DNA from 4 places in the Citrobacter europaeus genome. Region 4 is predicted to be linked to each of the others. Evidence: predicted binding sites of a transcription regulator. Region 4 holds the regulator's gene; each other region holds the start of a gene.

Region 1 (4,217 bases), 1.0 Mb from region 4:
ATGTCCAACTGTGCCAGAAAAATATGACAATAAACCGTCTGATAGCAAAGAGAAAGGGGGGAGCGTAGATGAATACCGGAGATGTTAACCGGAAAAGGTAATCATGCCTGTAGACCGGATGGTGAGATCCGACCTACAGGCTGGTTTTTATTATTCGTCGGCGGCGTAGCCTTGTGGCGGCAGACGAACGCCGTCCAGCCATGCTGCGTTATCACGCATCTTCAGGCGACCATCGGTAAACCAGCTTACCACCAGTGGGTAAATGGTATGTTCCTGGGCCTGGACCCGGGCCGTGACATCATCTTCGCTGTCGCCTTCAAATACCGGAACCTTGGCCTGGAGAATAACCGGTCCGCCGTCCAGTTCATCGGTGACAAAATGGACGGAAGTTCCATGCTCTTCATCACCGTTTTCCAGAACCTGACGGTGCGTGTGCAGGCCGGGATATTTCGGCAATAAAGACGGATGGATATTCAGCAATCGCTCAGAATAGTGAGCGACAAACGCCGGACTGAGAATGCGCATATAACCGGCCAACACGACGACATCGGGCGCATAGGCGTCAATCTCTTGAACCAGCTGGCGGTCGAATGCTTCGCGACTGGCAAACTGGGCGGCTTCCAGCGAGTGCGCCGGAATATTCGCTTCGCGTGCGCGCTCAAGGCCGAACGCATCGGCCTTGTTACTGAATACTGCACGTATGGTGCCATTGATTTTTTTCTGTTCGCAGGCGTCTATTATCGCCTGCAAATTGCTTCCGTTGCCGGAAATGAGCACCACAATGTTTTTCATTCAATGACCACACGCTGTTCGGAATCAGAAGCTTTGATGATACCGATTTTCCATGCGTTTTCACCTTTCTCATTGAGCAAAGCAAGGGCTTTGTCCACTTCCGGAGCTGGCAGGGCGATTACCATACCTACGCCGCAGTTAAAGGTGCGATACATCTCATGCTGGCTGACGTTACCCGCCGTTTGCAGCCAGTTGAAAACAGCTGGCCACTGCCATGACGATTCGTCGATCACCGCCTGCGTGTTGTCCGGAAGAACGCGTGGAATATTTTCCCAGAAGCCGCCGCCGGTCAGGTGGGCGATGGCATGCACATCAACCTTCTCAATCAGTTCCAGAATGGATTTTACGTAAATGCGGGTCGGGGCCAGCAAGTGATCGGCCAGCGACTTGCCTTCAAGCTCGGTGGTTTCCGGGTCACAACCGCTGACTTCAACAATTTTACGCACCAGAGAGTAACCGTTGGAGTGCGGGCCGCTGGAGCCGAGCGCAATCAATACGTCGCCGTCAGCCACTTTTGAACCGTCGATAATCTCTGATTTCTCGACGACGCCGACGCAGAAGCCTGCCACGTCGTAATCTTCGCCGTGGTACATCCCCGGCATTTCAGCCGTTTCCCCGCCAACCAGCGCGCAGCCAGACTGCAGACAACCTTCGGCAATACCGTTAATGACGCTGGCTGCGGTATCCACATCCAGTTTGCCGGTCGCATAGTAGTCGAGGAAAAACAGCGGCTCAGCGCCCTGAACGACGAGGTCGTTGACGCACATTGCGACGAGGTCAATACCGATAGTGTCGTGGCGTTTCAGATCCATCGCCAGACGCAGTTTTGTGCCAACGCCATCAGTGCCGGAAACCAGTACCGGTTCACGATATTTTTGCGGCAATGCGCACAGCGCACCGAAGCCACCCAGACCACCCATAACTTCCGGACGACGAGTTTTCTTTACTACGCCTTTGATTCGATCAACCAGAGCATTACCTGCATCAATATCAACACCGGCATCTTTGTAGCTAAGAGAGGTTTTATCGGTCACTGCCTGCTTCCCCACATGTTTACTTGCAGTAAAAGTTAAATTCGGCGCAATTCTAACAGGGAAAGCAAACGTTTGCGAGCCTGCTCTGCATCAAGTTTTATCTGCTGATTTTTTCAGCATTTTACAATCATTTATCTATTTGTTTGAACTGCGCCACGAAAATGAAACCGGGTACAGTCTTGTGCTTGAAACCTGCCAGCCGAATGCACAGTATCGTACTGAAACCGGTTTCTGTTTTCTGTTGCGGACCTCATCTACAGCGTTTTGCGCAGAGTCATCACGATAGGGGAAGGGTATGTCAGGATTTAAAGCAGATTTCATGTGGGGTGGTGCCGTAGCCGCTCATCAACTGGAAGGTGGCTGGCAGGCGGGCGGAAAAGGCGTCAGCGTTGCCGATGTCATGACGGCGGGGGCGCACGGCGTGGCGCGTGAAATCACCGACGGTGTGATCGCCGGTAAAAACTACCCTAACCATGACGCCATCGATTTTTATCATCGCTATAAAGACGACATTAAGCTGTTTGCCGAAATGGGATTTAAATGTTTTCGCACCTCTATCGCCTGGACGCGTATTTTTCCCTTAGGCGACGAAGCGCAACCCAATGAAGCTGGTCTGCAGTTCTATGATGACCTGTTTGACGAATGCCTGAAATATGGCATTGAGCCGGTGATTACGTTGTCGCATTTCGAGATGCCTTACCATCTGGTGACGGAATATGGCGGCTGGCGCAACCGTAAGCTTATCGATTTCTTTGTCCGTTTTGCCAGGGTGGTTTTCACTCGTTACCAGCACAAAGTAAAGTACTGGATGACGTTTAATGAGATTAACAACCAGGCAAATTATCACGAAGATTTCGCGCCCTTTACTAACTCTGGTCTGAAATACCAGCCCGGTGAAGACCGCGAGCCGGTCATGTACCAGGCGGCGCACTATGAACTGGTGGCAAGCGCGTTGGCGGTAAAGGCCGCACGTGAGATTAACCCGGAATTGCAGATAGGGTGCATGATCGCCATGTGTCCTATCTATCCGCTGACCTGCGCGCCGGACGATATGATGATGGCGATGAACGCCATGCACCGCCGTTACTGGTTTACCGACGTCCATGTGCGCGGCAAATACCCGCAGCATCTTCTCAACTACTTTGCCCGACGCGGTTTTGAGCTGGATATCACCGAGGAAGACCGTCAGGCGTTGACCGATGGCTGCGTGGATTACATCGGCTTTAGCTACTATATGTCCTTCGCGACGCAGGCAACGGCGGACAACCCTGAGCTGGATTACGACGAGTCGAAAAGCCTGGTTTCCAACCCGTACGTACAGAAATCGGACTGGGGCTGGCAGATTGATCCCGTCGGTCTGCGCTATTCGCTGAACTGGTTCTGGGATCATTATCAGTTGCCGCTATTTATTGTGGAGAATGGATTTGGCGCCATCGACGTGCGTGAGAACGATGGTGCGGTGAACGACCAGTACCGTATCGACTACCTTGCCGCTCACATACGTGAGATGAAAAAAGCGGTGGTGGAAGATGGCGTGGATTTGATGGGATATACCCCGTGGGGCTGTATTGATTTAGTCTCGGCTGGGACGGGGGAAATGAAAAAACGCTACGGGTTTATCTACGTTGATAAAAATAATGACGGTAGCGGGACATTAACTCGCTCCCAGAAAAAATCTTTTTCATGGTATCAAAACGTCATCCAGACTAATGCTGAATACCTTTAAAATTCATAGCATTGATAACAAGCCCCGCCATGAGTGCGGGGCTTGTTTTATACTCATCATCCAGACGTAAATGACTTTGGTTGATCCATATCAAGCGCATGCAGTGTTGCGACAGAGACTAAAAGCGGTATAATCCGGCGATTTTTTTTGTGGTTGCCACTCGTCTGAGGAAAGGAGAAGAGTATGAAGATCGTGGAAGTCAAACACCCACTCGTCAAACACAAGCTGGGACTGATGCGTGAAAACGACATCAGCACTAAACGCTTTCGTGAACTCGCCTCGGAAGTTGGCAGCCTGCTGACTTATGAAGCAACCGCTGGTCTGGAAACCGAAAAGGTGACCATTGAAGGCTGGAATGGCCCGGTTGAAGTTGACCAAATTAAAGGTAAGAAAATCACCGTTGTGCCAATCCTGCGCGCAGGCCTGGGCATGATGGAAGGCGTTCTGGAAAACGTTCCAAGCGCGCGTATCAGCGTGGTCGGTATGTACCGCAATGAAGAGACGCTGGAGCCGGTTCCGTATTTCCAGAAGCTGGTTTCTAACATCGATGAGCGTATGGCGCTGATCGTTGACCCGATGCTGGCGACTGGCGGTTCCGTTATCGCTACCATCGACCTGCTGAAAAACGCAGGCTGCACCAGCATTAAGGTGCTGGTCCTGGTTGC
Region 2 (4,217 bases), 830 kb from region 4:
TGCATCTTACGGCCCCAGACGGCAGTAGCGCGCTCGTGCGATTTGCCGACTTCGCGACCCAGGATGCGCCGACAGAAGTATGGGGAAACCATTTTACCGCGCGTATTGCGCCAGCGGCTATCAACCAGTGGCTTAGCGGCTTTTTCTCCCGTGACGTACAACTACGCTGGGTCGGTCAGCAGCTGACGCGCCGGGTGAAGCGTCACGCGGATATTCCTTTGTCCTTCGCCGATGGCTATCCCTACCTGCTGGCCAACGAAGCATCTCTGCGCGATCTGCAACAGCGATGTCCGGCAAGCGTCAAAATGGAACAATTTCGCCCCAATCTGGTAGTTTCGGGGGCTGACGCCTGGGAAGAAGATACCTGGAAAGTGATTCGCATTGGCGAGGTCATTTTTGATGTGGCAAAACCCTGTAGCCGCTGCATTTTCACGACAGTTAGCCCAGAAAAAGGCCTGAAACATCCGTCCGGTGAACCGCTCGCCACGCTGCAAACCTTCCGAACTGCGGTAGATAACGGCGACGTTGATTTCGGCCAGAATCTTATCGCGCGCAACAGTGGTGTTATTCGCGTAGGCGATGAAGTAGAAATTTTGGCTACTGGTCCTGCGAAAGCGTATGGCGCGGCTGAATCAGACGATACTGTAAAGCAACAACAGCCTGATGCCACCGTGCTTATTGACTGGCAGGGACAGACTTTTCGCGGAAATAATCAGCAGGTATTGCTTGAACAGCTTGAAAACCAGGGTATCCGGGTTCCCTATTCATGCCGGGCTGGAATTTGCGGATGCTGTCGAATTCGACTGCTGGAAGGCGAAGTTAGTCCACTGAAAAAATCAGCTATTGGTGATGACGGGACGATTCTGTGCTGCAGTTGCGTTCCCAAAACGACAATCAGGCTGGAGAGTTAAACCGCCTGTTCAAGGCTGAAACTGTCGGCAATAACCTGCGGTTTCAGTCTGTCATTCATTATTTTAATCGCGTCGCCAAGTTGCATTGTACGCCCGGCAATAACCACACCAGGTTGTGCAAGCAGACAAAGCGCGGCGTTTTCCCCCGGCTCAACCACTAACAGGTTTACCTGTTCATCGGTATCGCTTAAATCAACACAGGCAGCGTCACCCACGACCGGCGACCAGTTAATACCGTGTGCGACAAAGTGCCAGCTTTTTGGCATTTGCGGTTTAAGGTAACGAATCGCCACCAGCGCATTAAGCACCAGTTCCGCTTTTTGCTCTTTGGCTAAATCAAGGTAGCGACATTTTTCTTCAAAGGAAAAATAAAGCGCGGCGTCATCGACACAAAAACCCGACGGAGAAAATGCATCAGGAGTGAGCATTTTACGAGCAAAACGCGAACGGAATAACATGCCATTGGCTAAATCGAGCATCATACGATCGTGCTCTTCATCATAATACCAGCGCCAGTTATCGTCGGGTTTAATTCGCATCAGTTTCTCTCCTTTCCTTAATCATCGCCGTTACGACAGTATCCTTTTGCCGCTTCGTTTATTGCCCTAATAATAAAAGCTCAGAATGTTTAAATAAGCAACAGTAAAGGAATATAAAACAACCAGGGCCAGAAATAAAGCCCTGGATTGTGATTAAGGTAGCATTCAGATATTGGCGACGATTTCTTTAATCAACGGTGGGCCTTTAAAAATAAAGCCTGAATAAATCTGAACGAGGGTTGCACCGGCAGCTATTTTCTCACGCGCGGCAATCACCGAGTCGATACCGCCAACACCAATAATCGGCAGTTGACCTTTTAATTCCTGAGACAGCTGGCGAATAATTTCTGTACTTTTTAATTGCAATGGTCGACCGCTCAGGCCCCCCATTTGATCGCAATTTTTCATTCCCTGAACGAGAGAACGATCGAGAGTAGTGTTAGTTGCAATTACGCCATCAATATTATGACGAACTAAACTGTCAGCAACCTGGATCAGTTCTTCCAGAGAAAGATCCGGCGCGATCTTTACCGCCACCGGAACATATTTATGGTGGATCGCTTGCAGATCATTTTGCTTATTTTTAATTGCCGTCAGGAGATCGTCCAGCGCCTCGCCGTATTGCAGTGTACGTAATCCCGGCGTATTTGGTGAAGAGATATTAATCGCGATATAACCGGCGTAAGCATAGACTTTTTCCATACAAATCAGATAGTCATCTTTGCCATTCTCTACCGGAGTATCTTTATTCTTACCAATATTAATCCCCAGAATACCGTCAAAATGCGATTTTTTAACGTTCTCAACCAGGTTATCAACCCCCAGGTTATTAAACCCCATGCGGTTGATCAAACCTTCCGCATCGACCAGACGGAACAGACGCGGTTTATCGTTACCCGGCTGAGGCCGCGGCGTCACGGTACCAATCTCAATGGAGCCAAATCCCATCGCGCCGAGTGCGTCAATGCACTCCCCGTCTTTATCCAGTCCGGCAGCAAGCCCGAGTGGATTTTTAAACGTCAGCCCCATACAGGTAACCGGTTTTGCGGGTACTTTCTGGCGGACAAGCGCTTCGAGCGGCGTGCCGGTAATGCGACGTAATTGCTGGAATGTCAATTCATGGGCGCGCTCTGGATCGAGCTGAAAAAGGGCTTTACGAACGAAGGGGTAGTACATGAACTCTCCTGGATTCCCGGTGTGCAAACCGGGGGCGTATTATGTGCGATCGCGAGCAAAAAGGGAATTGACCTGCGGCAATAAATAGCAATCGTTTTCCTCGCCCCTGCCTTTTTATTCAATTTCCAACTTTTCTATCCCGTATAAATCATTTCGATAAACAAAGCCTCTCTGCCAGACTGCATAAATTGTTATCAATGTTAATTAAAAGCAAACAATTGGTTATAAGGGGAGAATGAAATTATGCGCGTCATCACTCTGGCGGGGAGCCCTCGCTTTCCTTCTCGCTCCAGTGCGTTACTGGAATATGCCCGAGAAAAACTAAACGATCAGGATGTCGAAATCTTTCACTGGAATCTGCACAACTTTACCCCGGAAGACCTGATCTATGCCCGTTTCGACAGTCCGGCGTTAAAGACATTTATCGAACAACTGCAGGATGCTGACGGGCTGATTGTCGCAACCCCGGTCTATAAAGCCGCTTACTCTGGCGCACTGAAAACGCTGCTCGATTTGCTCCCCGAGCGGGCGCTGGAAGGAAAAGTGGTTTTGCCGCTGGCGACCGGCGGCAGCGTAGCGCATTTACTGGCCGTCGATTACGCCCTGAAACCGGTCCTGAGCGCGTTAAAAGCTCAGGAGATCCTGCACGGCGTGTTTGCCGATGATTCGCAGGTCATCGATTATCAACATAAACCGCAGTTTACGCCCAACCTGCAGCAGCGTCTGGACAGTGCGCTCGACACCTTCTGGCTGGCGTTGCATCGTCGCGATATCCAACTCCCTCAACTGAACACCCTGCGAGGTGCCGCCCATGCTTGATCTTCTCAAGCGTCACACGTCCTGGCTGGCGCTGACCGGGCTGTTGTCACTGTCAACCCTGGGGCATGCCGCAGAATCGGCCCCCGATGCCCTGCGCATTGGTTATCAAAAAGGAAGCGTCAGTATGGTGCTGGCTAAAAGCCATCAGCTACTGGAGAAACGCTACCCGCAGACCAAAATCTCGTGGGTTGAATTCCCGGCTGGGCCGCAAATGCTGGAAGCACTCAATATCGGCAGTATCGATCTCGGCAGTACCGGTGACATTCCGCCGATTTTCGCCCAGGCCGCCGGAGCCGATCTGGTTTACGTGGGCGTTGAACCGCCTAAACCAAAAGCCGAAGTAATTCTGGTGCCGAAAAATAGCCCGATCCAGAGCGTCGAGCAGCTTAAAGGACATAAAGTCGCCTTTCAGAAAGGTTCCAGCGCCCACAATTTACTGCTCCGTGCGCTGCAACAAGCCGGGTTGAAATTTACCGATATTCAGCCGACTTATCTGACTCCTGCAGATGCGCGAGCGGCCTTCCAGCAAGGAAACGTGGATGCGTGGGCTATCTGGGATCCCTACTATTCCGCCGCATTACTGCAAGGCGATGTACGCGTGCTAAAAGACGGTTCAGACCTCAAACAGACCGGTTCGTTTTATCTCGCAGCACGTCCTTATGCCGAGAAAAATGGTGCTTTTGTACTTGGCGTGCTGGATACCTTTAGCCAGGCCGATGCGTTAACCCTCAGCCAGCGCCAACAAAGCATTTCCCTGCTGGCTAAAACCATG
Region 3 (4,217 bases), 1.1 Mb from region 4:
CAATGTTGGTCAGCGCTTCACCTACCGCCAGACGCGCAGAGGCCGAGAAATCCAGTAATGCAACCGGCGCACGCTCGCCGAGAGACATCGCTTCACCGTAATAACTATCCAGGCTTGCGGTAGTGACCGCGCAGTTGGCGACCGGAATCTGCCACGGACCAACCATCTGGTCACGCGCCACCATGCCGGTAACGGTACGGTCGCCGATAGTCACGAGGAACGTTTTCTCTGCAACAGTCGGCAGATGCAGCACGCGGTTAACCGCATCTGCAATCGAGATTTCGCCACGATTCAGGGCATCGCCTTTGGCTTTCAGCGTCTGCACATCGCGGGTCATCTTCGGCGTTTTACCCAGCAGCACATCGAGCGGCATGTCGATCGGCTGGTTGTTGAAGTGGCTGTCGCTGAGCGTGAGATGCTGTTCTTCGGTGGCTTCACCGATCACCGCATACGGCGCGCGCTCACGCTTACACAGTTCATCAAACAGCGGCAACTGGTCGGCGGCAACCGCCAGCACGTAGCGCTCCTGGGATTCGTTGCACCAGATTTCCAGCGGGCTCATGCCCGGCTCGTCGCTAAGAATATCGCGCAGTTGGAACTTACCGCCACGACCGCCATCACTGACCAGCTCCGGCATAGCGTTAGACAGGCCGCCCGCGCCCACGTCGTGGATAAACAGGATCGGGTTCGCATCGCCCATCTGCCAGCAGCGGTCGATAACTTCCTGGCAACGACGTTCCATCTCAGGGTTGTCACGCTGCACGGAAGCGAAATCCAGATCGGCATCAGACTGGCCGGAAGCCATAGAGGAAGCAGCCCCGCCGCCAAGACCGATGTTCATCGCCGGACCGCCAAGGACGATAAGCTTAGCGCCAACGACGATCTCACCTTTCTGCACGTGATCGGCGCGGATGTTACCGATCCCGCCCGCCAGCATGATCGGTTTATGGTAGCCGCGCAGCTCTTCGCCGTTGTGGCTGTTCACTTTCTCTTCATAGGTACGGAAGTAGCCGGTCAGCGCCGGGCGACCAAACTCGTTGTTAAACGCCGCGCCGCCCAGTGGCCCTTCGGTCATGATATCCAGCGCGGTAACAATACGGTCCGGCTTACCAAAGTCTTCTTCCCACGGCTGTTCAAAGCCAGGAATACGCAGGTTGGAAACGGAGAAGCCCACCAGCCCGGCTTTCGGTTTTGCACCGCGACCCGTTGCGCCCTCGTCGCGGATTTCACCGCCGGATCCGGTTGCCGCGCCCGGCCACGGAGAGATAGCCGTCGGGTGGTTGTGAGTTTCAACCTTCATAAGGATGTGGGCTGGCTCCTGATGGAAATCGTAGCGACCCGTTTTGTGGTCGGCAAAATAGCGGCCCACTTCGGAACCTTCCATTACCGCGGCGTTGTCTTTATAGGCAGACAGAACGTGGTCCGGCGTGGTTTCGAATGTATTTTTGATCATCTTGAACAGCGACTTCGGCTGCTGTTTACCGTCGATGATCCAGTCGGCGTTGAAAATCTTGTGGCGACAGTGCTCGGAGTTGGCCTGCGCAAACATGTACAGTTCAATGTCGTTCGGGTTGCGCCCCAGTTTGGTGAACGCATCCTGCAGATAGTCGATTTCGTCTTCCGCCAGCGCCAGACCCAGACGCAGGTTAGCGTCGATCAGCGCCTGGCGTCCCTCACCCAGCAAATCAACGCTGGAAACCGGCGCAGGCTGATGATGAACAAACAGTTTTTCGGCATCGTTCAATGCAGAAAAAACCGTTTCCATCATGCGGTCGTGCAGTTCATCGGCAACCATCTGCCATTGCTCAGCTGTCAGCGTCGAGGCTTCGACATACCAGGCAATACCACGTTCCAGACGGCTAATCTGTTGCAGGCCGCAGTTATGGGCAATATCAGTCGCTTTAGAAGACCACGGGGAGATGGTGCCGGGGCGAGGGGTAACCAGCAGCAGTTTGCCTTCAGGGGCGTGGCTGTGCAGAGCAGGACCATATTTCAGCAGGCGTGCAAGCTGAGCGTGCTCATCCTCATTCAACGGTGCATTCAGATCGGCAAAATGGACGTACTCGGCGTAAATATTGTGGACCTGGAGGTTGGCAGCCTGAAAACGTGCCAGCAGTTTGTTAATACGGAATGCAGACAGTGCAGGTGAACCACGCAGAATTTCCATCATAAGTCTCTCGTCTTCTAAGCTTTCGGTGTGCCCAAGTGGGGAAACGGGCGTCATTATAAAGAATCTACCGCGCCGACGAAACCGTTTGCGTCGAAATAAAATCACGACCTTCTCTTATCATCAAATGCGGTCTGGTTTCTGAATAAGTTGCCAACTGACGCAAGTTTAAGCAAAATGCCGCTCATTAATGACGACTTCACTTCTTAATCAACACCACAGCAGGCAGAGACAACGTACGGTTCAGAGAATTAACTAATTGAAAAAATTAAAGATTAATTATCTGTTCATCGGCATATTAACGCTGTTGTTGGCAGCGGCCCTCTGGCCATCAATTCCCTGGTTCGGTAAAGCCGAAAATCGTATCGCCGCCATTCAGTCGCGGGGAGAGCTGCGCGTTAGTACCATCGACTCACCATTAACTTACGCGACCCTCAACGGCAAAAAATTCGGTCTGGATTATGAACTGGCCCAGGAGTTCGCCAACTACTTAGGCGTGAAGTTAAAAGTCACCGTGCGCCAGAATATCAGCCAGCTTTTTGACGACCTCGATAACGGTAATGCCGATCTGTTAGCCGCAGGCCTGGTCTATAACAGCGAACGGGTGAAAAATTATCAGCCCGGCCCGACCTATTATTCGGTTTCACAACAGTTGGTGTATCGGGTTGGGCAATACCGCCCACGCACGCTTGCCACCGTGAACGAAAATCAACTGACCATCGCCCCGGGGCACGTGGTGGTTAACGATCTCCAGTTGCTTAAAGAGAAAAAATTCCCCGAGCTGAGCTGGAAGGTTGACGACAAAAAGGGCACGACTGAACTGCTTGATGATGTTATCGCCGGAAAGCTGGATTACACCATTGCCGATTCCGTCGCCATCAGCTTATACCAACGCGTACACCCTGAGCTGGCCGTGGCGTTGGACGTCTCTGACGAACAGCCGGTGACCTGGTTTAGTCGTCTGGACGATGACAATACGCTTTCTGCCGCCCTGCTGGATTTCTTCAACACCATGAATGAAGACGGTTCTCTGGCACGGCTGGAAGAGAAATATCTCGGGCATGGCGATGATTTTGACTATGTTGATACCCGCACCTTTTTGCGCGCCGTAGACAGCGTGTTGCCAGACCTTAAGCCGCTGTTTGAGAAATATGCGCAAGAGATAGACTGGCGACTGCTCGCCGCTATCTCGTATCAGGAATCACACTGGGACGCGCAGGCCACATCCCCAACCGGCGTACGCGGACTGATGATGCTGACCAAAAATACTGCTCAAAGTCTCGGGCTGACCGACCGTACAGATGCTGAACAAAGCATTAGCGGCGGCGCGCGATATTTGCAGGACATGATGAGTAAAGTGCCGGATACTGTCCCCGAAGGGGAACGCATCTGGTTTGCGCTCGCAGCCTATAACATGGGTTATGCGCACATGCTGGATGCACGGGCGCTGACGGTGAAAACCAAAGGCAATCCGAATAGCTGGTCCGACGTAAAACAACGACTGCCGTTGCTCAGCCAAAAGCCGTATTACAACAAGCTGACTTATGGTTATGCGCGCGGCCACGAAGCCTACGCCTATGTAGAAAACATCCGTAAATACCAGATTAGCCTGGTGGGGTATCTGCAGGAGAAAGAGAAACAGGCGCTGGAAACGCAGCAACTGGCGCAAGATTACCCGGCTGTAACACCAGCAGAGCTATTAGGTAAAGATGAATTCCCGCTTTCGGCGTTTCTATCTCAGACGTCGTCAAACTACCTGTCGCACTCGCCTTCCCTGCTGTTTTCACCGCAGAAAAAAGAGGATAAGTAGTCCTGGTGGCGCTGATAAGCGCAGCGTCATCAGGCAATCAGAGCGACATTTACAAACTGGCGGATTTTTTCAGGGCTTTAATTTCCTGACGACGCATGCGGAAGAAATCGCTGAGCAGCGTGGCGCATTCATCCCGCAGGACCCCCTCTGTCACTTCAACCCGATGATTCATTCCAGGGTGATGCAGCACATCCATTAATGACCCGGCAGCTCCGGTTTTCGCATCGCGCGCGCCAAAAA
Region 4 (4,217 bases):
AGCGGCATAATGGTGGCAAAGATGCGGTTTACTTTTTGTGAAGGATAATAATCGGTGACCAACGCCTGCCAGATAACCGATGCAGCGCAAACACCAACGGCCTGGACAAAGCGCAGCACCAGCAGGCCGGTGGCGTTTTCAACCCACAGCATGCCCAGACTGCCCAGTGCAAAGATAGATAAACCCAGCAGCAAAATAGGTTTGCGACCGTAGTGGTCGGAAAGTGGCCCCCACAAAAGTTGCGCGACGGCAAAACCGGCTAAGAACAAGCTAAGGCTGGCGCTGACGGCAGATGCAGGTGTTTGCAAATCGGACTGAATTGCGGCAAAGGCGGGCAGATACATATCCGTTGCCAGAAAGCCGAGCACGCTAAGACCTGCCAGCCAGACTAAAAACCCTTTCCCAGGTTGCATCATCATTTCTCTTTTTTTAGCAATAGAACAATGCCGCTGAGTGTAGTGAGTGTAATTCTCGCTGTGAAACGCTAATATTTGCTTACTGATTTCAAATTTTTTGCAGGCAGAATATGTGGTCGGAATATTCACTTGAAGTGGTTGATGCCGTTGCGCGTAACGGCAGCTTTAGTTCTGCCGCCCAGGAGTTGCACCGTGTACCCTCCGCGGTAAGCTACACCGTACGTCAACTGGAAGAGTGGCTGGCGGTGCCGCTTTTTGAGCGGCGCCATCGGGATGTGGAATTGACGCCTGCTGGCGCATGGTTTCTTAAAGAAGGCCGCTCTGTTATCAAAAAAATGCAGATCACTCGCCAGCAATGCCAGCAAATTGCCAACGGCTGGCGCGGACAACTGGCGATCGCAGTCGATAACATTGTCCGCCCAGATCGTACCCGACAAATGATCGTCGATTTCTATCGTCATTTTGACGATGTGGAACTGTTGGTTTTCCAGGAAGTCTTTAACGGCGTCTGGGATGCGCTGTCCGATGGGCGCGTTGAACTGGCAATCGGCGCCACGCAGGCGATTCCGGTGGGGGGCCGCTATACCTTCCGTGACATGGGAATGCTGAGCTGGAGCTGCGTGGTGGCTAGCCATCATCCGTTGGCGTCAATGCCCGGGCCGCTGAGTGATGACACGTTGCGCAACTGGCCGTCACTGGTGCGTGAAGATACCTCCCGTACGTTGCCAAAGCGTATTACCTGGCTGCTGGATAACCAAAAGCGCGTTGTGGTGCCAGACTGGGAATCTTCCGCTACCTGTTTGTCTGCAGGGTTGTGCGTCGGCATGGTACCGACGCATTTTGCCAAACCGTGGATCGATAGCGGCAAATGGGTTGCGCTACAGTTGGAGAATCCATTTCCTGATGCCGCATGCTGCCTGACATGGCAACAGAACGATACGTCGCCGGCATTGAGCTGGCTGCTGGATTATTTAGGGGATAGTGAAACGTTGAACAAGGAATGGCTGCGGGAGCCAGATGAGGCCCCCGCGCAACAGGCTTAGCGGCGGTAATCGCGGAACGGGCCGTCGGCAACCGAGCGGCGTTCTACCAGACGCGGATGCACCTCGATAGATTGTGACTCTTCGCGCTTATTCACGATACGGTCTAACAACATGTTGAAGGCCGTTTCACCCAGCGAATCTTTCGGCTGGTGAATAGTCGTCAGGGCCGGCGTGAAGAAGCGGGCGTTGCGCACGTTGTCGTACCCGATGAGCGAGACATCCTGCGGTACGCGCAGTCCCATCTCGTCAGCGGCGCACAGTGCACCCATCGCCATAATATCGCCACCACAGAAGACGGCGGTCGGACGATGCGACTGTGACAAAATTTGCTGCATGGCGCGATAGCCGGACTCAGGTTCAAAATCGCCCTGCACAATCCAGTTTTCAGGCACTTTAATCAGCGCTTCTTCCATCGCTTTCATAAAACCTGCCAGACGCCCGGCTCCGGTGTTACGTTCCATTGGGCCAGGGATCACGCCAATCTCACGATGACCGCGTTCTACCAGATACCGACCTGCCATGTAACCGCCTTCGAAGGCGTTATCAATGACCGTATCGGTAAAGTCGGCTTTTGCTTCGCCCCAGTCCATGACGACCATCGGAATATGGCGATACTCTTCGAGCATCGTCAGCAGCGGCTCCGGATACTCGGAACACATCACCAGCAGACCATCAACGCGCTTTTGCGCCATCATCGACAGATAGGCCTGCTGTTTTTCGAGACTGTTCCATGCGTTACCCAGAATCAGGGTATAGCCTTTCTGGAAACAGTTTTTCTCAACGGCTTCGATAATTTCAGCGAAATAGGCCGCTTCGCTGCTGGTGGCCAACAAGCCAATAGACTTGGTGTGATTCACCTTCAGGCTGCGTGCCACTGCGCTCGGAGAATAGTGCAGCTCTTTGATCGCCGCCCAGACAGCATTACGCGTTTCTTCCGCGACAAAGCGTGTTTTGTTAATTACGTGTGATACGGTTGTAGTGGAAACGTTTGCTCGCTTCGCTACATCTTTAATTGTTGCCATTACATCTCACTCCAGACCATATCCTAAGCTCCTGAGAATACTCCAGGTAAACGTTTGCCTTAACACACCCTTAGCGCAACGTAAGGGTTGCGGCACGCCGGGAAAACGACACGGAACGTCAGGAAGGGGTCAATGGCCGGTACGCTAATCAAGTAAGCGTGGAATTTTGTCTGATCTTAACGAAAAGGGGAAGAGTTAAAAGCAGTTATCAATATAAATCGTGAGAGATTTTTGCTTTCAAGTGTGTAAAAATGCGCAATATCACTTTTTGTGTGGGAATAAAAAGGAGAAAACTTGATGAGCACCGATCTGAAATTTTCGTTAGTAACTACCATTATTGTTCTGGGCTTGATCGTCGCGAGTGGCCTGACCGCAGCGCTGCATTGATTTCCCCGAGGGAGTTAATTCTCCCTCATCCTTTCCGCTGGCTTTTCCCCTCTATTGTTTGCGAATAAGCAAAAGTCTTTTGCAGTTTTGTTAACTTTATTAATTTTGCGATCAATGTCATGCTTTTGACTCTTATTTTATGTCGCGCCATGGCTCGACGTTACGGAGTCGCAATATGAAACTCAATTATCCATTACTGGCGCTGGCGATCGGCGCGTTTGGCATTGGTACCACCGAATTTTCGCCAATGGGATTATTGCCCGTCATAGCCAAAGGTGTGGATGTCTCGATTCCGGCGGCCGGCATGTTGATCAGCGCGTATGCGGTTGGCGTAATGGTGGGCGCTCCGCTGATGACATTATTGCTGTCTCATCGTGCGCGACGTAATGCGTTGATATTCCTGATGGCGATTTTTACGCTGGGTAACGTGCTCTCGGCTATCTCACCGGATTACACCACGCTGATGTTATCGCGTATTTTGACCAGTCTGAATCACGGGGCATTTTTTGGTCTTGGCTCTGTGGTTGCTGCAAGCGTGGTACCCAAACATAAGCAGGCCAGCGCCGTGGCAACCATGTTTATGGGGTTAACCATTGCCAATATTGGCGGAGTTCCGGCGGCAACCTGGCTTGGTGAAACCATCGGCTGGCGCATGTCGTTTATGGCAACGGCGGGTCTTGGGGTCATCGCGATGGTCAGCCTGTTCTTCTCATTACCCAAAGGTGGGGCAGGAGAGCGCCCGGATGTCCGTAGTGAACTGGCGGTACTTATGCGCCCGCAGGTGCTGTCGGCACTGCTGACGACCGTTCTGGGCGCCGGGGCGATGTTCACGCTTTATACCTACATCTCACCGGTGTTGCATACTATCACCCATGCCACACCGGCATTTGTCACCGGTATGCTGGTGCTGATAGGCGTTGGCTTCTCGATCGGTAACTACTTTGGCGGCAAACTGGCTGACCGTTCAGTGAACGGTACGCTGAAAGGTTTTTTACTGCTGTTGATGGTTATTATGCTGGCCATTCCTTTGCTTGCGCGAAATGAGCTGGGCGCGGCGGTCAGTATGGTGGTCTGGGGCGCGGCGACGTTTGCCGTCGTTCCACCGTTGCAGATGCGTGTGATGCGCGTTGCCAGCGAAGCGCCTGGATTATCGTCGTCAGTCAATATTGGCGCATTTAACCTGGGGAACGCACTGGGTGCCGCAGCCGGTGGGGCGGTGATTTCCGGTGGTTTAGGCTACAGTTTTGTGCCGGTGATGGGGGCGATTGTGGCGGGGCTTGCGCTGCTGCTGGTCTTTATCTCGGCGCGGAAACAGCCTGAAGAGGTCTGTACTGCCACTCATTAAAACT

What was found. Region 4 encodes PurR, which represses purine synthesis genes. Its sites were predicted from a motif close to CANGCAAACGTTTGCNTG; they were not measured.
Region 1: purM (phosphoribosylformylglycinamidine cyclo-ligase) is a predicted target of PurR. The motif match lies at 1,888-1,905, and genes of this name have one in related genera.
Region 2: pyrD (quinone-dependent dihydroorotate dehydrogenase) is a predicted target of PurR. The motif match lies at 2,711-2,728, and genes of this name have one in related genera.
Region 3: purL (phosphoribosylformylglycinamidine synthase) is a predicted target of PurR. The motif match lies at 2,245-2,262, and genes of this name have one in related genera.

The regions. Positions count from the first base shown of each region.
Region 1 covers NZ_CP148084.1:1,422,678-1,426,894, forward strand. The annotation lists gene purN (phosphoribosylglycinamide formyltransferase) at 151-792, opposite strand; gene purM (phosphoribosylformylglycinamidine cyclo-ligase) at 789-1,826, opposite strand; gene WHR59_RS06485 (6-phospho-beta-glucosidase) at 2,122-3,552, shown strand; gene upp (uracil phosphoribosyltransferase) at 3,736-4,217, shown strand, end outside.
Region 2 covers NZ_CP148084.1:3,251,596-3,255,812, forward strand. The annotation lists gene WHR59_RS15440 (YcbX family protein) at 1-911, shown strand, start outside; gene zapC (cell division protein ZapC) at 908-1,450, opposite strand; gene pyrD (quinone-dependent dihydroorotate dehydrogenase) at 1,616-2,626, opposite strand; gene ssuE (NADPH-dependent FMN reductase) at 2,870-3,445, shown strand; gene WHR59_RS15460 (sulfonate ABC transporter substrate-binding protein) at 3,438-4,217, shown strand, end outside.
Region 3 covers NZ_CP148084.1:1,335,172-1,339,388, reverse strand. The annotation lists gene purL (phosphoribosylformylglycinamidine synthase) at 1-2,170, opposite strand, end outside; gene mltF (membrane-bound lytic murein transglycosylase MltF) at 2,427-3,977, shown strand; gene tadA (tRNA adenosine(34) deaminase TadA) at 4,027-4,217, opposite strand, start outside.
Region 4 covers NZ_CP148084.1:2,418,275-2,422,491, forward strand. The annotation lists gene punC (purine nucleoside transporter PunC) at 1-413, opposite strand, end outside; gene punR (DNA-binding transcriptional activator PunR) at 527-1,459, shown strand; gene purR (HTH-type transcriptional repressor PurR) at 1,456-2,481, opposite strand; gene cydH (cytochrome bd-I accessory subunit CydH) at 2,779-2,868, shown strand; gene WHR59_RS11405 (MFS transporter) at 3,044-4,213, shown strand.